2 regions of the Erwinia billingiae Eb661 genome follow, and region 1 is predicted to be linked to the other one. Evidence: predicted binding sites of a transcription regulator. Region 1 holds the regulator's gene; the other holds the start of a gene.
The links. The regulator PhoB, encoded in region 1, activates phosphate uptake and scavenging genes when phosphate is short. The targets are predictions, from matches to a motif close to CTGTCATAAAACTGNCNNAT.
Positions count from the first base shown of each region.

Region 2: a site for PhoB is predicted at 3,432-3,451, ahead of phoA (alkaline phosphatase). Genes of this name have one in related genera too.

Region 1 covers NC_014306.1:1,129,152-1,141,051, forward strand. Annotated here, with positions in the region: gene qhpR (AraC-like transcriptional regulator QhpR) at 1-690, shown strand, start outside; gene EBC_RS26100 (cell envelope integrity TolA C-terminal domain-containing protein) at 687-1,115, opposite strand; gene EBC_RS06495 (CsgG/HfaB family protein) at 1,424-2,101, shown strand; gene EBC_RS06500 (DUF4810 domain-containing protein) at 2,120-2,473, shown strand; gene EBC_RS06505 (DUF799 domain-containing protein) at 2,473-3,117, shown strand; gene EBC_RS06510 (SbcC/MukB-like Walker B domain-containing protein) at 3,149-6,823, opposite strand; gene sbcD (exonuclease subunit SbcD) at 6,820-8,043, opposite strand; gene phoB (phosphate response regulator transcription factor PhoB) at 8,243-8,932, shown strand; gene phoR (phosphate regulon sensor histidine kinase PhoR) at 8,956-10,269, shown strand; gene EBC_RS06530 (PstS family phosphate ABC transporter substrate-binding protein) at 10,288-11,214, shown strand; gene EBC_RS06535 (cobalamin-independent methionine synthase II family protein) at 11,390-11,900, shown strand, end outside.
Region 2 covers NC_014306.1:2,945,852-2,957,751, forward strand. Annotated here, with positions in the region: tRNA gene EBC_RS14835 (tRNA-Ser) at 119-206, shown strand; gene EBC_RS14840 (low temperature requirement protein A) at 714-1,874, opposite strand; gene phoA (alkaline phosphatase) at 1,942-3,348, opposite strand; tRNA gene EBC_RS14850 (tRNA-Ser) at 3,594-3,681, shown strand; gene phoH (phosphate starvation-inducible protein PhoH) at 3,952-4,740, opposite strand; gene efeB (iron uptake transporter deferrochelatase/peroxidase subunit) at 5,314-6,597, opposite strand; gene efeO (iron uptake system protein EfeO) at 6,604-7,728, opposite strand; gene efeU (iron uptake transporter permease EfeU) at 7,782-8,615, opposite strand; gene putP (sodium/proline symporter PutP) at 8,844-10,328, opposite strand; gene putA (trifunctional transcriptional regulator/proline dehydrogenase/L-glutamate gamma-semialdehyde dehydrogenase) at 10,748-11,900, shown strand, end outside.

The DNA.
Region 1 (11,900 bases):
CAGCACGACACGCTCACCCGGCTGGTTGATAAAGGGGATTGCTGGCGGCTGGATTACCAGGTGCGCCACGGCGCGATCCTCTGTCGCCGTCAGGATGCTGAACTGACGCTGGGGATGTTTATGAACCTTATTCGCCACGTGGCGGGTAAAAACTGGGCACCCAGAGAAGTCCATTTCGAGCATCCACGGCCTTCACAATGGCATGAGCACTGCAAAGTGTTCGATGCGCCGGTCTATTTTGATCAACCCTTCAACTCATTACTGATCCCGAAACGCGATCTGGCGCGATCGATGCCGGACAGCGATCCGATGCTGTTAATGGTGATGCAGGATGCGATCCGCCGCCTGAACAGCGCCACGCCTCAACAAAATATTGTCGATCAGGCCCGTGCGCAGGTGCATCTGGTGTTGCTGAAAGGTGAGCCGGTGCTGGAAGAGGTGGCTGAAAAAATGGGGCTGTCGAGCTGGTCGCTGCAACGGCGGCTACGCGATGAAAACCTGAGCTTCACCGCGCTGGTGGACAAGGTGCGTTGCGAAATGGCCAAGCACTACCTGCAACAGCGCCAGCTGCCAATTTCGGAGATGGCGCTGCTGTTGGGCTATTCCGAAGTCAGCGCCTTTTCCCGCGCCTTCCGCCGCTGGTTTGGCATCAGCCCACGTCAGTGGCGGCAGGACGAGTTGGCGGGTTAACCGGCCGGCTTAAAGTCGAGAATAATTTCGCTGGGGAATTTTTTCGGTGGCGCGGGCAGATTTTCCGCGCTGCTGACCACGCCCCAGGCTTTCTTACACAGTTGCTCATCGCCCGACGTACTCAACACGCTATACCGCCCATTCTGTTTCCAGCTAATGGTCAGCACGCATTCGCGTCCAACATAACGCGCGTGGTCATAAAAATTGCGCTGAATACCGTACTGCATTTTCGCGTAGTAGCGGCAGTCTTCCTCAGACATTTCTGCGGTGGCGGCTGTGCACTGCTGGTCAGCAAACGCCTGCATTTCCTGCGCCGTCGCCGGGGCATTTTGCTGAGTATTTTTGGCTGACTGACAGCCGGCCAGCAGCGTCGTCATCACCGTTGCCGCCAACGCCCATGCCATTTTGTGCCGATTCATTTTCATTTATTCATCACTATTTCTAAAGAATCCTGACGTCCAGCCGATAGTTTATCCTGTTAGCTTCTTGCTGGCTGACTCTTTTTTCGCCGTCAGACTCTTTACAGATAAATCTCTACTTCAGCGAATATATTCGCTCAGATTAAAACAAACTGGCAGGGAATTTACTTAATAACGGAAATAAATTATTTTTCAATTCTCCTTTTCCAGCGTAAATTATGCCTGTTTTTATTAAGTGCTTCGGGAAGTAGGGCAACAGGTTTGCCGTAAATAAAGCCGTCAGACGGGTTTTCACCTTAATTCATGGAACAGAAATGAAACCTTATATTAACGTCCTCGCATTGACCTTATTAAGTAGCGCCATGCTCAGCGGTTGCGCGACTGAATCCTCGCGTGCCATTGAAGCGCCTCAGGTGACTGCTGCCACGCAACCGGCCTGGCAGGGCGCTAAAAGCCCCATCGCGGTCGGTAAGTTCGATAACCGCTCTGCGTATATGAACGGCATCTTCTCGGATGGCGTCGATCGTCTGGGCAATCAGTCCAAAACGATTCTGATCACCCACCTGCAGCAAACCGGCCGCTTTAACGTGCTGGATCGCGCCAACCTGGATGAGCTGAAGGCTGAAGCGGGCTACAAGCGCAGCGCGCAGACCATCAAGGGTGCGGACTATGTGGTGACCGGTGATATCACCGAGTTCGGACGCAAGGAAGTCGGCGATCAGCAGCTTTGGGGCATTCTGGGCCGGGGGAAAACGCAGGTTGCTTACGCGAAAGTGAACCTGAACATCGTTGATGTTGCCACCTCTGAAGTGGTTTATTCCGTGCAGGGCGCGGGCGAATATCAGCTTTCAAATCGTGAAGTGATTGGCTTTGGCGGCACCGCCAGCTATGACTCGACGTTGAATGGCAAGGTGATCGATCTGGCGATGCGTGAAGCGGTAAATCATCTGGTCAGCGGACTGGAGTCCGGCGCATGGCGCGCAGCTAAATAACTCAGGGAAGGGAATACAATGCGAATTAATAAGACACTGCTAATCGCGACAACCGCGCTGTTATTGACGGCCTGCGCCGAAAAAAGTAGCAATATCTATTATTGGGGTGACTATCAGCCCTCGCTTTACAGCTATTACCAGAAAAGTGCGGCACCTGAAAAAGAAATTGAGACGCTTAATGCGGTTATTCAGCAAGCCCATGCCAAAAATAAACCGGTAGCGCCAGGCCTGCGCGCACAATTGGGATTGTTGTATGTCGATACCGGTCATCCGGATCTGGCATTCGAGCAATTTAACGCCGAGAAAACCGCGTTTCCAGAATCCGCTCACTATATGGACTTTCTGATGCGTAATAAGCAGGGAGCAAATTAATGAAGAAAATTGTAGTTATTTCCGCCGTCCTGGCGGTGCTGGCCCTGACCGGCTGCGCCAAAAAAACGCCTTATGATTACACCGCGTTCCGTGCCAGCAAGCCGGCCTCGATTCTGGTGCTGCCTGCGGAAAATCGCACCACGGATATCAATGCCGCCCACAGCTTTGCCTCGCTGGTAACACAGCCGCTGGCGGAATCGGGCTACTACGTCTTCCCGGTCGCCGTGGTGGAAGAGACCTTTAATCAGAACGGCCTGACCAATGCCACCGACATTCGTGGCGTCAGCGCGGCTAAGTTGCGCAGTATCTTCAATGCGGATGCGGCGCTGTACATCGATATCACTTCGTACGGCACCAAGTACATTGTGGTAGACAGCGTGACCCAGGTGACGGCCACTGCCAAACTGGTGGATTTGCGCACCGGCACGCAGATCTGGAGTGGACTGGCCACCGCGGCGAACAACGAAAACAACAATAACCAGGGACTGGTGGGGATGCTGGTTGCGGCGGCGGTGAAGCAGATCGTCAACAACGTCAGCGATGAGGCGCATACCGTGGCCTCTGTCACCAGTGCCCGTTTGCTGAGCGCCAATGACAATGGCGGCATTTTAAAAGGGCCGCGCGCGAAATCACCGACCCTGTAAGTCATCATCGGGCGCCTTCCAGGCGCCCGATTTACGCCGAGGGCGTTTCCAGCTTGCTGTAACCCAATCCGTTGACTTTTCTGACCTTGATCTGCACCGGGATGCGTTCTTTCATCGCTTCCACGTGGCTGATCACGCCAATCGTTTTGCCACTGGCATTCAGGGCATCCAGCGCGTCCAACGCACTGTCCAGCGTTTCCGCATCCAGCGTGCCAAAACCTTCGTCGAGGAACAGGGATTCAATCCGGGTTTTATGGCTGACCAGGTCCGACAGCGCCAATGCCAGCGCAAGGCTGACGAGGAAGCTTTCGCCGCCGGACAGGGTGCGGGTATCGCGCAGTGAATCTGCCTGCCAGGTATCCACCACCTGCAACTCCAGCGCCTCTTTCGATTTACGCTGCAACAGATAGCGTCCGTGCAGCCGGTTCAGCTGGTTGTTCGCCAGCCATACCAGGTGATCAAGGGTCAGTCCCTGGGCGAACTTACGGAATTTATCCCCTTCGCGGGAACCGATCAGCTGGTTGAGATAGCCCCAGTCTTCCACTTCCTGTTCGTTCTGCCGGATTTGTTCCAGTAACGATTGCTGCTGCTGGCGACGCGCGGCATCGCTGGTCAGCTGCTGGCGGGTTTCCCCTTGCTGGCGATTATTCTCTTTCAGCAGGTTAGCCAGCCGGCTGACCGCTTCACTTAACGCCTCAGTCTGCTCCGTGAGTTCGGCGGGTTTCTGCTCAAGATGCCGATCCCGGATTTTTTGCGCCTGTTGCAGCAATACGCTGGCTTGCTGGCGACGCTGGTCGTGCTGCTTTTGCAATGCACGCAGTTTCAGCGTCTGCTCTTCATCCAGCAATGCGGCAGTGAAGGCCGCTTCATCACTGAAGTGACTGGCGGCCAGTGCGGTATTCAACGCTTGCTGAGCATCTTCAAGCCGTCGTGCCAGCGTAACCGACTGCTCAGATAGTGAGTTATGCTGTCCGGTCAGTGTATTTAACTGGTTCTGCTCTGTCTGCCACTGCTGCAGGCAGGCTTGGCTGCTTTCGGCGTGACGCTGAGAATCCAGACGCAGCTGCTGTTGTACCGCTGAAGTTGCCTGCTCGCCAAACAGCTGCAGGCGTTGGGCTCGCAATTCGCTCAGCGATTCAGCTTCGGTGTTAAGGCGCAGTGCCAGTTCCGCAAGGCGCGATTTTTCGCGGCCGATTTCATCGCTCAATGCCTGCTGCTGAGTGGCAAGGGTCGTCAGCTGTGGCAACAGGTCAGTTAGCGCCTGCTCCGCTTTCAGCCACTGCTGCCACTCATCTTGTCTGCTGGCCAGCCAGCTTTCATGGCTGCCCGGCTCGGGTGGCGTCAGCGCAGATTCGGCCAGCGAGGCCTGCAGGTCGTCGCGCTGCTGCTGCACGGCGGCCTGCTGCTGTTTATGCTGCTGCTCCAGCTCGCTCAGCGCCTGTCGGGTAGTAAGCAGTTGCTGACCTGCCAGCTGTTGCTGCTGCAGCAATGCTGCCAGCTCATTCTGCCGCTGGTTCAGCGCATCTTTCTGCTGTTGCAGTTCTCGCGCGCTTTGCTGCAGGCTGAGTAAGTTAGCCTGACCCTCAGCTTCTGACTGATCCTGAGCGGCCAGCCATTGCTGCGTTTCTTCCCGGTCTGCCAGCGTCAGGGTTAACGCCAGGCCATCGACTGCGGTCTGCCACTGGCTTTGTAACTGTGCGGCTTCACGATCGTTCTCTTCCCGCAGCTGCTGCTCTTTCTCCGCCTGCTGCTGCAGGTTTTTCAACTGTTCCCGCGTCGCCGTGCCCTGATCTTTCAGGCTATCGACCTCGGCTTTCAGTTTGACCAGCCGCTGCTGATTTTCTGACGGCTCAAGGGCCTGATAGTCGGCAATTGCAGGATGCTCGCACGCGCCACACAGCGGACAAGGCTGACCGGCTTCCAGTAAGGCCCGCTGCTGCTCCAGCCCGGCAATGCGCCTCTCAAGCTCGCAGCGCTTCTCCAGATCCTGCCAGTGCTGATGCTTCTCTTTCCAGTTCGCGCGCAGCACCTCGAGTTGCTGTTCGGTCAGCTTCAGCTGTTTCTGACCCTCTGACTGACTGGTTTGCTGTCGCTGCATGCGGGTCTGCAACTGCTGCCACTGCGGGATCAGCAGCGCCAGCGTTTGTCGGAGTGGACGTTGCTGGCTGAGCTGGGCCAGCGAGGCCTGCAGCCGATCTTCCGGATGCTGCAGCTGACGCTGGTGATGCAATTTTTCAGCTTCATCACAGCGGGTTTTGGCCTGTTCCAGCTGCTGTTGCTGAGGCTGTATCTGCCGATCGAGCGCGGTGTAATGCTGTTCCTGCTGAACCACCTGAGCGGCCTGTTGTGCACTGCGTGCCTGCAGTGCAGTCAGCGCCAGTTCGCTCTGATGCTGCTGCTCAAAGCGCACGCGCCACAGGGGAAGGGAGGCACCCCAGCCGGAAAAGTGCGGATGTGCCTGCTGCCATTGGCGGGTTTGCTGCTGCTGAAGTTGCTTCTCAGCCTGGGATTTCTGGTTCTGCTGCAGGGCATCCTGCCGACGATTAAGAGATTGTTGGTACTCACTGACCTCTTTTTCGAGCAGCTGGTTTTGCTGGTCCAGCGTGGCGATGCGGTTATCCAGCGGCAGCACCCTGTCGGTAATCACCGTTTCCTGCTGCTGGCGATGCGCTTCATGCTGTTGCCGTGCCTCATCGGCCGCTTTCAGCTGCTGGGTTAAGCCGGTCAGCTGCTGCTGAGCCCGATCCTTTTGCTGGGACAGGTTCTGCAGCTGGATGCTGAGCTGATGCGCATCCTGCTGATACTGTTCGCGTTGTTGCCAGAGCGGGCGCAGTTTTTCTGCCGGTTCGGCCTGAACCAGACGCGCCAGCTCGCCGCTGTCATGTTGCCAGGCGCTTTCGGCCTGCTGATGATCGTCTTCGGCCGCTTTCAGCGCCTGCAAGGCCGCGTGATATTGCTGCTGCCATTGCCATAAAAGGCTGTGCTGCTGATGTTGCGAAGTGAGTACCTGCTCATCCGACACCAACTGCTCTAACTGGGTTGTTAGCAGCTGCAGTTGCTCTTCGTCGAGCAGCGCCATGCCGCTGGCCTGCGCACGCAGCGTATCCAGCGCCACTTTGGCGTTTTTATGCCGTTCAAAGACGTTGGCGGACAGGCGACCGTAGATTTCGGTGCCGGTCAGCTCTTCCAGCAGCTCTGCCCGGCTGTTGGCATCGGCATTCAGAAAGGCGGCAAACTGCCCTTGCGACAGCATCATCGATTTGGTGAAACGCTCGAAATCCAGCCCGGTCAGCGCGGTCAGCATATCCAGCTTGTCTTTCACCTTATCGGCAACGATTTTGTTGTCATCACAGCGGGCCAGCTCGACGCGCGGGGCCTGCAGATTGCCATCCACCGCGCCGCGTGCGCGGTTCTGGCTCCAGAATGCCCGCCAGGCCACGCCTTTCACTTCAAATTCAACCTCGGCCAGACATTCTGAGGTGTCGCGGGTCATCAAATCGTTCTGCGTCTGCGAGAGTTTCCCCAGCCGCGACGTCTCGTGGTACAGCGCCAGGCAGATGGCATCCAGCAGGGTGGTTTTTCCCGCGCCGGTCGGGCCGGTAATGGCAAACAAACCGTTGCTGGCAAAGGGCTCGGCGGTAAAATCTATCTTCCATTCGCCTTTCAGCGAGTTGAGGTTTTTGAACCGCAGCGTCAGGATTTTCACGGTTGCACCTCATCATCAATTTCTGCCAGCGTCAGGGTGAACAGCGCCGTCGCCCGCGCCAGCCGTTCAGGCTGTTCATTTTCTTCCAGCGCCAGACGGCGGCTAAACACCTCCTGCGCGCTGAGTTCGCTGAGGGTTTCATTGTTTTGCCGGTCGATAACCTGTTCCCGTTGCTCGCGGCTGCGGCGCAACAGCACCACCTCTACCGGCATTTCCTGGGTCAGTTCCTGAATACGCCGCTGAAGGTCGTTCAGCCACGCCTGGGTGGAAATCTCGATATCCAGCCACACCGGCTTGCCATCTTCACGCGGCGCAATCGCGGCCAGCTGCTGCTCAATCTCTTCCAGCGAGCCTTTGATCATCTGCATCGGCTGAAACAGCGGGACAGAGAGCGTTTCAACCTGGCTCAGCTTGCCGTCGGCAAAGTCGACCAGAAACACGCTTTTGTCTTTGCCCAACTCGTCAAAACTGAGCGGAATAGGGGAGCCGCTGTAGCGAATATGCTCCGTGTTGGCGATGCGCTGCGCGCGGTGGATATGGCCGAGCGCGATGTAATCCGCCGGGGGAAATGCCTGGGCCGGAAAAGCATCCAGCGTGCCGATATAGATATCGCGTACCGCATCACTTTTGGTCACGCCGACGGTGGTCAGATGGCCGGTAGCAATAATCGGCAACGGTAAATCCAGCCTTTGCCGCTCGGCCTGCGCCGCCTGCCAGCAGCGATCGTAATGCTGGGTGATGGCCTCCAGCAGGGTCTGATGCTTCTCATGGCCAGACTGACCGGCCTGGCTGACGGTGATGTCACGCGGGCGAAGGAAGGGAATGGCGCACAGGACCGCGCCAGGTTCGCCATTGCGCTTATTCAGGATCACCACCTGCTGGGCGATATCGTCACTGGCCGCGGCGATCACCCGGGTGTTGAGACAGGCCAGCAGCTCACGCGATTCATTCAGCGTGGCGACGGAATCATGATTGCCACCCAGCACCACCAGCTGACAGCCGGTTTGCTGGAGGTTGACCACGAAACGGTTATACAGCTCGCGCGCATAGCTGGGCGGCGAACCGGTGTCGAAAATATCCCCCGCGATGATAATGGCATCCACCTGATGTTCCACCGCCTGAGCCAGCAGCCAGTCTGTAAAAGCCTGATGTTCCGGGGCGCGGCTTTTGGTGTAAAAAAATTGGCCCAGATGCCAGTCTGACGTGTGGATAATTCGCATGAGATCCCTTTAAGGCGCAAGGCAGAGTCGACGATTATAAACAGCAACGCGTAAAACCCCAGTCTGAATGACTGTAACCTTCACAAAAGTGTTATAAAACGGCGGCCCGGGCCGTGCTTTTTTCATAAAACTGTCATAAAACTGACGCATAATGACGCCGCAAATCCAGTGACATTCCGTCACAGTAGCAGGAGCAATAATGGCTAAGCGTATTCTGGTAGTCGAAGATGAAGCCCCAATCCGTGAGATGTTGTGTTTCGTGCTGGAGCAAAATGACTATCAACCGATAGAAGCGGAAGATTATGACAGTGCGGTCAATTTGCTTATCGAACCCTGGCCTGATTTGATCCTGTTGGACTGGATGCTCCCGGGTGGTTCAGGCATTCAGTTTATCAAGCATTTAAAGCGTGAAGCGATGACCCGCGACATTCCGGTGATGATGCTGACGGCGCGCGGTGAAGAAGAAGATCGCGTTCGCGGTCTGGAAGTGGGGGCTGACGACTATATTACCAAGCCGTTTTCGCCGAAAGAGTTGGTGGCGCGGATTAAAGCGGTAATGCGCAGGATCTCGCCAATGGCGGTGGAAGAAGTGATTGAGATGCAGGGACTGAGCCTGGATCCTTCGTCTCATCGCGTGATGTCAGACACCCAGCCGCTGGAAATGGGGCCGACGGAATACAAGCTGCTGCATTTCTTTATGACCCATCCTGAGCGGGTTTACAGCCGTGAGCAGTTGCTTAATCATGTCTGGGGCACTAACGTGTACGTCGAAGATCGTACCGTTGACGTTCATATTCGCCGCTTGCGTAAAGCGCTGGAACTGACCGGGCACGATCGCATGGTGCAGACGGTTCGCGGAACAGGTTACCGTTTCTCTGCACGTTACTGATCGTTCGCACTGGAGTCTTCACCGTGTTGGAACGCCTCTCCTGGAAGAGATTGTTGCTGGAAGTGGTGCTCGCCTGCCTTCCGGCCCTGATTTTGGGGCTGCTGGTGGGCTACCTGCCCTGGCTGCTACTGGTATCGGTGTTAGCCGTTTTGGGCTGGCATTTCGCTAATTTACTTCGTTTATCCCACTGGCTGTGGATTGACCGCAGCATGACGCCACCGGCGGGGCGCGGCAGTTGGGAACCTCTCTTTTATGGCCTTTACCAGATGCAGGCGAGAAATCGCCGGCGTCGGCGTGAGCTGGGCCATCTGATCAAACGCTTTCGCAGTGGCGCCGAATCCTTACCTGATGCGGTGGTATTGACCACCGAAGAGGGCACCATTTTCTGGTGTAACGGCCTGGCGCAACAGATGCTGGGACTGCGCTGGCCGGAAGACAATGGTCAGAACATCCTTAACCTGCTGCGCTATCCCGAGTTTACCCGCTATGTGCGGAAGCGCGATTTTACCCGACCGTTGACGCTGGTGCTGAACAGCAATCGTCAGCTGGAATTCCGCGTAATGCCCTATTCGGAAGGGCAATGGCTGCTGGTAGCCCGTGACGTCACGCAGATGCATCAGCTTGAGGGCGCCCGGCGCAACTTCTTTGCTAACGTCAGCCATGAGCTACGCACGCCGTTAACGGTGCTGCAGGGCTATCTGGAGATGATGAACGATTCGGTGATGGAAGGCCCGCTGCGTGACAAGGCCCTGCACACCATGCAGGAGCAGACCCGCCGCATGGACGGCCTGGTGAAACAGTTGCTGACCCTGTCGCGGATTGAAGCCGCACCGGCGCTGGATCTGCAGGAAAAAGTCGACGTGCCGATGATGCTGCGTCTGCTGCAGCGTGAAGCGGAAACCCTGAGCCAGGGCCGGCACGAGATTCACTTCACGATGGACGCGGATTTGCGGGTGTATGGCAATGATGAACAGCTGCGCAGCGCCATCTCAAACCTGGTGTACAACTCGGTTAACCACACGCCGGCCGGCACGCGCATCGATATCAGCTGGCTGAGAACTCCACAGGGCGCGCAATTTAAGGTGAAGGATAACGGTCCGGGCATTGCACAAGAGCATATTCCCCGGCTGACCGAGCGCTTTTACCGCGTCGATAAGGCCCGTTCGCGGCAAACCGGCGGCAGCGGGCTTGGCCTGGCGATCGTCAAGCATGCGCTCAGCCACCACAACACCCGGCTGGACATCACCAGCCAGCCTGGCAAAGAGACCTGTTTCAGCTTCTCCTTACCACCAAGGTTGATTGTCAGCAGCGAGTTGGCACAGAATGCGGTTCGATGATCGTAGCGGAACCCTGTGATGAAAAAGCTGTTTCTGATGCTGCTGGCCTGTTTCAGCCTGACCACCCAGGCACAAGAGGGGATGCTGGCCGGTAACCTGACCAGCGTTGGCTCGGATACCCTCGGCAGCTTAATGACGCTGTGGGGCGATAGCTTCAACCGGCAGTTTCCGGGCGTAAATGTGCAGGTGCAGGCCGCTGGTTCCTCTACCGCACCCACCTCGCTGGCGGCCGGCGCGGCGCAGATTGGCGCAATGAGTCGCCCGATGCAGGCGGTTGAGCGCCAGCTGTTCGAGGACCGCTATGGCTATCCACCGCTGGCCGTGCCGGTGGCGATGGATGCGCTGGTGGTGGTGGTCAATCAGGACAACCCGATCAAGGGTCTGAATACGCAGCAGCTCGATGCGATCTTTTCCGTTACCCGGCGCTGTGGCGCGCTCTCCGCGGTGCATCGCTGGGGCGATGTGCAGTTAACTCAACCAAGCTGGGTGTCCCGTCCTTTGCAGCGTTTTGGCCGCAATTCCGCTTCCGGCACCTGGGGCTTTTTCAAGCAGCAGGCGTTGTGCAATGGCGATTTCCGCAATGATGTCGGGGAATATCCCGGCTCTGCGGCGGTGGTGCAGGCCGTGGCGGGCACGCTGAATGCCATTGGCTATGCCAGCATGGGCATTCATCTCAGCGGTGTGAAGACATTACCGGTGTCCCGCGATGGCCAGAACTGGGTGGCGCCGGATGCGGCCAATATTCGCAGCGGCCGTTATCCTTACGCCCGCAAGCTGTACCTGTACGTCAATAAACCACCCGGCAAGCCGCTGGAACCTCTTACCGCCGCGTTTCTTCATCACGTGTTATCCGCTGACGGCCAGGCGCTGGTCACCCAGGCGGGATATCTGCCGTTATCGCCAGAGCAGGTCAGTCAGGCGCGTGCGCTGATTGAGGATCGTTAACACCGGCCAAGATGAATTTTTTTCATGTCTGATGAATTATCCTCGTTTGCGCCAGCGTCGCTCTCATGACACTCTTGCGTCTGGACATATAGACATCCAGAAGTCTAAGAATAACGATTCGTGATAATTTCACCGGTAAATTATGCGCGTGTGCGCAGGTCAGGAGTGACACAACATGCAAAGAGATTCAGCTCAGTATCGTGCCGAAGTGGTAGGCAGCTTCCTTCGTCCCGCCGCCATCAAACAGGCGCGCGAGCAGTTCCAGAAGGGTGAGATTGATGCCGTTGCCCTGCGTCGTATTGAAGATGAAGCCATTCGTGATGTGGTCACTCATCAGCGCGCCTGTGGACTGAAGGTGGTCACCGACGGTGAATTCCGCCGCGCGTGGTGGCACTTTGACTTCTTCGATGGCCTGGAAGGCGTTGAGCGCTATGAGTCTGAGCAGGGCATCCAGTTCAACGGCGTGCAGACCAAAGCCCACGGTATCCGTGTCACCGGCAAGATCGCCTTCGGTAACCATCCGATGCTGGAAGACTTCCGCTACCTGAAAAGTATCAGCGGCGACGCGGTGGCGAAAATGACCATTCCTAGCCCAAGCGTGATGCACTTCCGCGGTGGCCGTAAGGCGATCGACGCCAACGTTTACCCGGATCTTAACGACTACTTCGACGATCTGGCCACCGTCT
Region 2 (11,900 bases), 1.8 Mb from region 1:
AGCAGCAAACTGCTGCAAAACTGGCTAAACGCGCAGAAAAGTGGAGAAAGGGAGTTGACCGCGGCAGCGCTTTTGCCTACATTAGCGCCCGTCAGCAACCTTGTTGCGACAACAATATGGTGAGGTGTCCGAGTGGCTGAAGGAGCACGCCTGGAAAGTGTGTATACGGCAACGTATCGAGGGTTCGAACCCCTCTCTCACCACCATATTTGAAGAAGAGTCTGAACATACGTTCAGACTTTTTTTTTGCCTAGAATTCAGGAGAGAGGGGTGAGAAGCCTCGACGAATAAAGTCTGAAGTTAGGGTAAGTCGCCTGCTAACTGTGGTGGCAGGTCAGGGAGAGGAGGTTGAACGCAAAGTCGCCGTGAACCCATCCCTGGGGGCTCAGCGGCGACATCCCTGTCGCCGAAGACTCGCTATCAACCTTCTCTCCCTTCCCCTAAGCTTCAGTATCGAATGCTTGATTGTGGACACACAGGTCAAAACCCTCTTCGATGCATTCCTTTGATTTGTGCGTCCACCAGTCCACCCATCGACACCAATGCTATAAGGTGGCGGCTCAGAGCGCCTTAGCCGAGTGTCTGCGGCAGGGATGCCGCAGCCAAGCCTCCAGGGATGGATTCACGGCGTCTCGGATAAGGCGCTCTGTGCCGACGCCGTGCCACCCAACCCGGTGTTGACCTCCGCCCTACCACCCAACGCGGTGTTGACCTTAAGCCACTCCCTTCCCTCGCGATATGCTTTCCCATCCGGCGACGGCGATCATCACCACTGTTGTTAATCCGTTAATCATCAGCCTGTCGGTGATAAAACAAACCGGTAACAGCGCCAACAGAGCCACCAATCCGGCAATGTGCGAAAGCGGGAAACGCCGGTACACCATCGTTTTATAAATGCCGTTGGCGGCCAGATAGGCGGCGGGACCCAATAACAAAACCGCTATTGCGCTGGCATCCATATGCCCGTCGGGATGGACGATCACCAACTCGTTCGCCACCGCACAAACGATAATCGCCCCGACCAATACCACATGCACATAATGATAACAGGCACCCATTTGCCCCGGGTTTTCCGACTGCTGGATCGCATGACTGCCCGCCTTACTGCTGGTGTCGAAATAGACCCACCACATCGCCAGACTGCCAAGAAATGCCACTAATGAGGCAATGATCACCGGCGCATCCCAACTCTCCAGCTCACTCAATGTCGCACCAGTGATCAGAATGGTCTCCCCCAACGCCACAATCACAAACAGCTGACTGCGCTCCGCCAGATGATGGCCCTCAATCGTCCACTCGCTGGACGTATTTGAACGCCCTAACACTGGCAACCAGAAACCTATCATCGGCGAAATGTAGGTACAGGCAATGGCGATCGCCCACCACACCATCCGCCCATTACCCTCTACAAGACCGCCAATCAGCCAAAACACCCCGGAAATCACCATCCAGCCTAAGATGCGCTGAAAGTTACGTTGTAACAGATGATTGTCCGGCAACCAGAACAGCGTCACCGCCGCACGGCCAACCTGCATCGCAATGTAGAATAAGGCAAACACCAATCCCCTTTCGCCAAAGGCTTCAGGCAAGGCTGAAGATGCAAACAGCCCCAGCAACATAATGGCGAACAACAACAGACGGATTTGACGGGTTTCCGGATCGAACCAGTTGGTGACCCAGGCGGTGTATTGCCAGGCCAGCCAGACGGCAAACCATAGCAACAGCGTCTGCAACGCGCCGACCAGCGTCAGATGATGCAGCAAATAGTGGGAAAGTTGGGTAACGGCGAAGACGTAAATCAGATCGAACAGTAATTCAGAAAACGACACGGTGGCGCCCTGACCATCGCGTACACGTAACAAGCTCTGCCGCATGACATTATTCCTGAAGGGGAGTCGCTGATTCAGCTTAGCGAAGCTCCCCCAGGCTAACCAGAAAAAGTTACTGGATTTCCATCGCCGATTTCAGCGTGTAGAACAGATCGGTCTGATCGGTCAGCCCGACAACGTTAGCCGCATGCGGACCGTAAGCAGCAATACGCAATTGCGTGCCGGTGTGGCCCTGAGAATCCTCCTCAGAATTGCCGTAACTGAGGGTCATAAAACCTCCCTCTTTGGTCTTCAGCGTTTGCGTCAGGCCAGGCGCTTTGCTGTCATTGGCAACGATCTGGCTGGAGTGCGCATGGTCGGCCGTCACAATCACCAGCGTGTTACCGTCTTTACGGGCAAACTCCAGCGCCTTCTGTACCGCCTCGTCCAGATCGACCGTCTCGCCAATCTGACCACACGGGTTGGCAGCGTGATCCTGCTTATCTATCGACGCGCCTTCAACCTGCAGGAAAAAGCCATTCTGGTCCTTGCTCAACAACGCAATTGCTTTGTCGGTCATCTGCGCCAACGTCGGCGTGGTTGCCGGACGTTCGGCATTCACTTCACAACTTATCGCCTTGTCTTCACCGTTGCCGTGCCAGGTCGCTTTCGGCCCTTTCCAACGCACCGGCATGTTGCCCTGAGCAAACAGACCTAACACCGGTTTGTCCTGATTCGCTTCGGTAATGGCCGTCAAGCCGTTAAGATCGCTGACCCACTGATAACCCCGCAGCTTAGCCTGCTCTTCCAGCGTCTTGCCCTGCCACTCGCCGGCTTTCGCGGTTTCGCTGAAGGTTTTACCGCCGCCGCCGAACGTCACATCCGCACGGGCATTCAGCAGCTGCTCAGCAATCGATCCCCTGCCGCCTTTTTCTAACGCATTACTGGCGCATAGCTCGCTGGTTTTTTCCGGGCCATAACACTTACGCGAGGTGACATGGGCGATCTGCGCTGCTGGCGTCGCATCTTCCAGCTCAGCGGTTGAGACGTTGCCCGTTGCCTTACCCGCCGCTTTCGCCATTTCCATAATGGTTGGGTGATCGTTGCCGTTAACGTCCACGCCGATTGCGCCGTTATACGATTTCACCCCGGTGCTCCACGCGGTGGCTGATGCGGCAGAGTCAGTGACGTAATCCGGTTTATGGGTTTTCTTGTCCAGCGCGTAATGCGTGTATTGCCCGGTCAGCGGCAGCGCATCAATCCCTTTAAAAAAGCCGCCCGCGCCCTCAGCGTAGTTACGTGCTGCAGTAATTTCAGAGTCGCCCATGCCATCGCCAATCAACAGGATCACGTTTTTGGCTTTATTGCTGTTCAGCGAGGCTTTCAGCGCGTCGGTCTGGTCACCGGTCAAGCGACGGGCACCGCCAGGCTGGGTGATGTCGCCCTGCGCGGCCCGGGTGTAAGTGGCGATATCGGCGATGGCGGAGGAAGAGATAACAGAGGCAACCAAAGACAGGGTAAACAGGCTTTTAACGTTCATAAACTCAAGGCTCCATGAGTAAGTTTTGCTAAACATTTCAGGGAGCCAGTCTGCGACACAACCATGACATTTTTGTGTTTAGTTGATGTCAGTTTTATGACCTGATTTTTGTGAACTTTCTGGATAAATCAGTGAGTGGATTGAGGATAAGCTGATAGAAGCAAAGAAAATTCTGCTTGACCGCTTCCCTGCGACTGCCTATAGTAGCGCCCCGTCGCCCCTCTGGGACGCAGCAGTAAAAATATGGTGAGGTGTCCGAGTGGCTGAAGGAGCACGCCTGGAAAGTGTGTATACGGCAACGTATCGAGGGTTCGAACCCCTCTCTCACCACCATATTCGAAGAAGAGTCTGAATTCACGTTCAGACTTTTTTTTTGCATAAAATTCAGGAGAGAGGGGTGAGAAGCCTCGAAGGGTTCGACAAAACGGCAGGACAGCCGTTTTGCACAGCTCTGCTGCCCGAAGGGCGAGGCACAGGGATGTGCCTCGTGATCCCCCTCTCTCACCACCATATTCGAAGAAGAGTCTGAACTTACGTTCAGACTTTTTTTTTGCATAAAAAAGCCCGGACTTTCATCCGGGCTCGGTTCAGCTAGTCAGATTCTTAGCCGTAAGCGAGAAGCGTACGCTGGCAGAGCTGTGAACGTACGCAATCTTCTTTCTCGAAACGCACCACGCTGACCATGTCGTCGTCCTCAAAGCGAGATAGCGCATCGCTGAGACCCGACTTCACATGGGACGGCAAATCACACTGTGTGATATCGCCGTTCACAATCACGGTGACGTTTTCCCCAAGGCGTGTCAGAAACATCTTCATCTGGGCGGCGGTGACGTTTTGCGCCTCATCAAGGATCACCACGGCATTTTCAAACGTTCGTCCACGCATATAGGCGAAGGGAGCGATCTCCACTTTGCCAATTTCGGGACGCAGACAATACTGCATAAAGGAAGAGCCCAGACGTTTAACCAGAACGTCATACACTGGCCGGAAGTACGGAGCGAATTTTTCTGAGATATCTCCAGGGAGGAATCCCAAATCCTCATCCGCCTGCAACACCGGACGCGTAACAATAATCCTGTCAACATCCTTATGAATCAGGGCCTCAGCCGCTTTCGCTGCGCTGATCCAGGTTTTACCGCAACCGGCTTCGCCTGTGGCAAAGATCAGTTGTTTGCTTTCTATGGCTTTAAGATAGTGCGCCTGAGCTTCATTTCGGGCTTCAATCGGGGAATGGTCACGGGTATCACGCGCCATGCCAATTGACTCTAACCCACCCATCTGCACCAGCGAGGTGACCGATTCTTCTTCACGCTGACGGTGACTGCGTGAATCGCTACGAAGCACACGTTTTGCTTCACGACGCGCTTTGATCACTGCTTTCTGTCTTCCCATAGTGGCACCTTACAGTTGGTTTCATTTCCCGCACCTGCAAATCGATGCGATTACGTGAACGCTTTAGAGGTTTCGGTGGCTTCCTTTTAAGCCTTGTCTGGCCATTGTGTTAGCGCATAGCCGTGTTTGAGCGCAGCTGTGCACCGGTTTGAAAAAGAAAGAAGTTGGCCGTTAGAATATAAGAGAGAAGAGAAAGTTGAAGCGGGAGTAGCGCCCTCGCATGGAGCCGCGAAACTTTGTTTATGGTACATCTGTCCGTTACAACACTTTACCATTCGCGATCTCCGTGGTGGACATGTCAACACTTTAAACACCCGCTGTTAATAAGGTGCTACAGATCTCAGGATCAATGCAACATCTATTTTACGTCTGACGTAACATTTTATCGGTTAATAGCCCGCACCCTGGCTGTGAGAAATTAAATAATGAAGTAATTCAACGAGATGGATTTTTCTTACGGGTTTTTCTGAATCGATAAATGCACTGGGAGGAGGAAAAAGGGGTGAAAAAAATAACTGATTAAAAAATAACCTCCCGCTTCACAACGAAGCAGAAGGTTCTTTAATGAAACTATCAGGCTTCCAGCAAAGACTGCCCAAGATAATGCTTATCATCCTGGACACCGGGTAGCACAAAGAAATATCCCCCGCCAATCGGCTTGATATATTCCTCGAGGGCTTCACCGTTCAGTCTTTTTTGCACGCAGAGAAAACCTTTTTCTAAATCATGCTGATAACAAACGAACAACAGGCCCATTTCCAGCTGACCCGCGTTTGATACCCCCGCCGAATAGCTGTAGCCGCGACGCAGCATTAAATTGCTCTGCGTTTCTGGCGTACGGGGATTTGCCAGACGAATATGGGCATCCAGCGGCGTGACGTTGCCATCAGGATCGCTGGCATAGTCAGGCACATCATGCTCGTTCTGCATCCCTAACGGTGCACCGCTGTGCTTCACGCGACCAAAGATCGTCTCCTGCTCGCGCAGTGGCGTACGATCCCAGAACTCAACGTGGAACTGGATAATCCTCGCCGCCTGATAGCTGCCGCCCACGGTCCAGGCCGGTTCGCCCTGCCCGGCGGTGACCCACAGAATCGAGTCCATCAGCGGCTGGTTAGTGGTATCCGGATTCGCCGTACCGTCCTTGAAGCCCAACAGATTGATTGGCGTCTCCTTGCCCTTGCTGCGCGCAGCATGGTCAGAGATAAAACCTTCACGACGCCAGCGCACGCTGAGCAGATCCGGCGAATGCTTGATGATATCGCGCAGGGCATGGATCACCGTGTCATTGGTGTTGGCACAGATTTGCAGCAGCAGATCTCCGTGGCACAGACGGGCATCCAACGCATCGTTAGGAAAACGCGTCATCGCCTGTAACTTCACCGGCTTGTGCGCCTGTAACCCATAGCGCTCGTCAAACAGCGAATGCCCCACCGACACCGTAATGGTCAGATTATCCGGGTAAATATCATCTCCCAGAATGCCGGAATCCATTGGCGGTAAGCGTGGATTGGTCACCAGTGGCGCTTTGCCGCCTTTGGTCAGGAAGGCAATGCGATCGTTGAGCAAGCGGAACAGCCGTTGCAAATCCGCTTTGTCGGTCGCCAAAACGTCAAAGGCCACGATCATCATCGCAGCCTGTTGAGGTGTGGTTACGCCCGCCTGATGCAGGCCATAAAACGGCTGTGCCTCCTGTCTTGCTGAAGGCGACAAGGCGCCTGGCGAGAAGGATTTATCATCCGGTGCCGCATGCACCGGACAGCCACCACTTACAGCAAAGGCACCCCCAAGGATGCCCATGCCTTTTAATAAACGACGACGCGACGGCAGTGCCGCGTCATCCACAGATTTTGCCATTTACGATTAATCCAGTCCCAGCGTTCCGCGCAGCTTAGCAAGGTCTTCCGCCAGTGTGGTGATCGGGCCTTTCATTGCATTGCGGTCAGCGTCAGTCAGCTTGTCATAAGATTCGTAACCGTCTTTGGTCCGGTATTTTGACAAGATGCCGTCCACTTTCTTGAAGTTCGCATCGATTTTCGCCAGCAGAGGCGCATCGGCCTTCTGCAGCATTGGACGGAGCAGGTTAACAATTTTCTGCGCGCCGTCAACGTTAGCCTGGAAATCCCACAGGTCAGTGCGGCTGTAACGATCTTCTTCACCAGAGATTTTGCTGGAGGCCACTTCTTCAATCAGACCTGCCGCACCGCCAACCACTTTGCTTGGCGGGAAGGCCAGCTCGTCAATGCGCTTCTGCAGATCCAACACGTCGGTGTTCAGCTGAGTCGCAAAGGACTCCATGCCTTTGGTGCTCTTATCGCCCCACAGTGCTTTCTCAATGCGGTGGAAACCGGTGAACTTAGGATCTTCCGCTTTCTTCTCGAAATCGTCTTCACGGGCGTCGATGCTGCCATCCAGGTCGGAGAACAGTTCGGCAATCGGTTCGATGCGCTCGTAATGACGGCGGGTCGGTGCGTACAGCGCTTTGGCTTTTTCGATATCGCCCGCTTTCACCGCATCGGTAAAGGCTTTGGTGCCGGCAACCAGTTCCACCACCTCTTTGGTGACGTAGGTTTTGTATTCAGCAATCGGTCCGACCAACTGCATCACGTCCGGCTTTCCGTCAGAAGGCGCGTTAGTGCCCTTGACGATCAGCTTGCCTTTCGGGTTGCTTAACAGGCCGCAGGTCAGGTCATATTCACCGGCTTCCAGATTCGCCGTCAGCTTCTGGGTAAAGCCAGGCGCGATATTTTCACGCTCTTCGACCACCATCACCCCCTTCAGGATCTCCCACTCCAGCCCTTTCTGGCTGTTGTTCTGGATGATGAACTGGGTTTTCCCCGCGTTCACCGTGACGTTCATTGGATCACACTGTTTGTCATTCACGCTGATTTTAACCTGTGGAATATCAGCGGCCATCGCAGCGGCAGAACCGGTCAGCAAAGTCACGAGCGCAGCATTCAGCGCGTGCTGGCGAAAACGAAGAGTCATAGTAAATCCCTGTGAAAAAGTTACGCGCCTGCAAAACAGGCGCGGACAAAGGCTTAGCGTGTGGTACGCACTGCCGTAGCCTGTGGACGCACTGGCATAAAGAACAGCAGCAGCGCAGGAACTAAATAGATAAACCAGACCGCCACTTCGCTGACGCTTGGCGTTTCCTGGTAGCCCAACATCCCTTCCAGCAGCGTACCGATAAGGGTGCTGGTGGAGAGCGTATTACTCATATCAAAGGCGATGTCCTGGAAATGATTCCACAGTCCGGCTTCGTGGAAGGCGCGGATTGCACCGGCGGCCAGACCGGCGGCCACAAACAGGATAAACAGGCTGGTCCACTTGAAGAAAGTCGCCAGGTTAAGACGCACGCCGCCCCAATAGATCAGCATGCCGAGGATAATCGCGGTCGCCAGGCCCAGTATGGCGCCTAACGGTGGGCCAATGCCCACATCCTGCTGGAACGCAGCAAGCAGGAAAAACACCGATTCGAGGCCTTCACGGGCAACTGCCAGGAACACCATCATAATCAGCGCCCAGCCGCTGCTTTTGCCCTTCTGCAACGCATTGTCCACGGCATCTTCCAGCTGGGCCTTTACGTTGCGGGACACTTTGCGCATCCAGAACACCATATAGGTCAGGATACACACGGCCACCACGGCCACGATCCCTTCAAACAGCTCCTGCTCTTTCTGCGGGAATTCGCCGGTGGTTTCGTTGATAAAGTAGCCAACGCCAAGGCAGAGTGCGGCGGCAACAAACACGCCCACCCACATTGCGCCAAACCATTCACTGCGATGGGTACGCTTCAGGTAACTGGCGATCAGGCTGACAATCAGCGCGGCTTCCAGGCCTTCGCGTAACATGATGAGAAATGGAACAAACATGCCTACACCCTCGAGTGTGAAAGAATTTCAGTTGCGGTAAAGAAACGTAAATCAAAACGATATCGATTATCATTATCGGCAACGAAAAAACAAGAGGCATCGTGGGTATTTTCGCAATCTGCGAGAAGGGGCGCGGCGGTGCTGTAGCGGATACAAACGGGGCGTGCGAAGAGTGAACGGCAGTCAACCGACCGGGCGTCAGTGCGACGCCCGGTGGTAAACGCTGACTTATTTGGTGTTGTATTCGATTTCTGCTGCTTCGAAACGTTGCTGTGCCGCAGCGCTTGGCTCGCGGCCCATCAGGCTGACGATCCAAATTGCCAGGCTGGCGAACAGGAAGCCAGGGATGATTTCATACAGATCCAGCCAGCCGTACTGTTTCCAGATCAGTACGGTTGCCGCACCGATAATCATGCCTGCCAGCGCGCCGTTACGGGTCATACGCTTCCAAATCAGCGACAACAGCACCACCGGACCAAATGCCGCACCGAAGCCCGCCCAGGCGTAGCTGACCAGTCCCAATACGCGGTTCTCCGGGTTAGAGGCCAGCGCAATGGCGATCACCGCCACCAGCAGAACCATCAAACGCCCTACCCACACCAGCTCACGTTGAGTGGCGTTTTTGCGCAGGAAGTTTTTGTACAGATCTTCCGTCAGCGCGCTTGAACACACCAGCAGCTGACAGCTCAGGGTCGACATCACCGCCGCCAGGATAGCGGACAGCAGGATACCGGCAATCCACGGGTTAAACAGAATACGCGCCAGCTCAATAAAGATGCGCTCGCCGTTTTCAGATACGCCCACGGCTTGCTCCGGATGGTTCTGGAAATAAGCGATGCCGAAGAAGCCCACTGCAACCGCCCCACCCAGACACAGGATCATCCAGATCATGCCGATGCGGCGTGCGCTGCGGATTGAGCGGTGGGAATCGGCCGCCATAAAGCGCGCCAGAATATGCGGTTGCCCGAAGTAGCCCAGCCCCCAACCCAGCAGTGAAATCACCGCGACAAAGTTCAGGTTCTTCAGCATATCGAGGTTTTCGATACTCTTCGCTTCAATCACCTTAAGCGAATCGCTCAGCCCGCCGACGGCGAAAATCACCATCACCGGCGTCAGGATCAGCGCGAAGAACATCAGGCTGGCCTGCACGGTATCGGTCCAGCTGACGGCGAGGAAGCCGCCAACGAAGGTATAGATGATGGTGGCAGCAGCACCGGCCCACAGCGCGGTTTCATAACTCATGCCGAAGGTGCTTTCGAACAGACGCGCACCGGCAACGATGCCGGAAGCACAATAAATAGTGAAGAACACCAGGATCACCAGCGCTGAGATCACCCGCAGTACTTTACTTTTGTCCTCGAAGCGACTGGAGAAGAAGTCTGGCAGGGTCAAGGCATTGTCGTGATGCTCGGTCTGCACGCGCAGACGCCCCGCGACAATTTTCCAGTTAAGGTAGGCGCCGATGGTCAGGCCGATGGCAATCCAGCTTTCTGAGATGCCCGACAGGAAAATCGCGCCAGGCAAACCCATCAACAGCCAGCCGCTCATATCCGATGCTCCCGCCGACAGCGCGGTGACCACGCTACCGAGGCTGCGCCCGCCGAGGATGTAATCGTCGAAGTTTTTTGTAGACCGGTATGCAATAAAACCTATCAGCACCATGCCGAGGATATACACACAAAAGGTCACCATCATTGGTGTACTCAGAGTCATTCAGGTTCTCCACTTATTATTGTTTATGCGCAACCACCGGAGCTATCCGTAGTCACCGCTGGAACGTCGCGGCGCTACCTCCCTGGCTCAGCGCGGGGTATCCTGCCGTAAACCGCTTTGACGCACAAACGATTTAACACAGCAGTTACAGCAATTTCACCCTTCGTCACAGACGGAGTTTTAACAGGTTGCACTGGATCACATTTTAACCGGTTGCACCTGTACTAAACCCCCATACAGCCCAGGGAAATCGGTCACTTTCAACCTTGGCCGGATTCTTGCAGCAATATCCATGCCGCTTTTAAATAATCGGTTTCAAACTCTGCAAACGGCGTCACATTTAACACGGTTGCACAAAGTTGCAACTTCAGTGATATTGCTTGCCAACATTGTCATTATTTTTTAAGGAGTTCTCAGGCATGGGCACAACTACCATGGGCGTGAAGCTGGATGAAGCCACGCGCGAGCGCATTAAGCTGGCAGCAGGCCAGATTGACCGCACCCCACACTGGCTGATCAAGCAGGCGATCTTTAACTATCTTGAGCAGCTGGAAAGTGGCCATGCCCTGCCTGAGATCCCGCAGCAGACGGTGACCCAGGAAACCGATGAAGCCCCGGCAGACGAGCAACGCCAGCCGTTCCTGCAATTTGCGGAACATATTCTGCCGCAGTCGGTAAACCGCGCCGCCATCACCTCCGCATGGCGTCGGCCAGAGACGGAAGCCGTGCCGATGATCCTCGAACAGGCGCGCTTACCGCTGCCGCTGGCACAGCAAACCTATCGCCTCGCCCATCAGCTGGCGGAGAAGCTCCGGCACCAAAAAGGTGCAACCGGACGCGCTGGCATGGTGCAAAGCCTGCTGCAGGAGTTCTCACTCTCCTCGCAGGAAGGCGTGGCGTTAATGTGTCTGGCCGAAGCCTTGCTGCGTATTCCTGATAAACCGACCCGCGACGCGTTAATTCGCGACAAAATCAGCAACGGCAACTGGCATTCACACCTCGGCCGCAGCCCGTCTCTGTTCGTCAATGCGGCGACCTGGGGACTGCTGTTTACCGGCCGTCTGGTGTCCACCCATAACGAAGCCAACCTGTCCCGCTCGCTGAACCGCATTATCGGTAAAAGTGGCGAACCGCTGATCCGCAAAGGGGTGGATATGGCGATGCGGTTGATGGGCGAACAGTTTGTCACCGGTGAAACCATTTCCGAAGCGCTGGCCAACGCCCGCAAGCTGGAGGAGAAAGGCTTCCGCTACTCTTACGATATGCTCGGCGAGGCGGCACTGACCGCGCAGGATGCCAAAGCCTATCTGCAATCCTATCAGCAGGCGATTCACGCCATCGGCAAAGCTTCCAACGGTCGTGGTATTTACGAAGGTCCGGGGATTTCAATTAAGCTTTCCGCCCTGCACCCGCGCTACAGCCGCGCGCAGTACGAGCGCGTGATGACCGAGCTGTACCCGATCCTCAAATCGCTGACGCTGCTGGCCCGCTCTTATGACATCGGCATCAATATCGATGCAGAAGAAGCTGACCGCCTGGAGCTGTCGCTGGATCTGCTGGAAAAACTCTGTT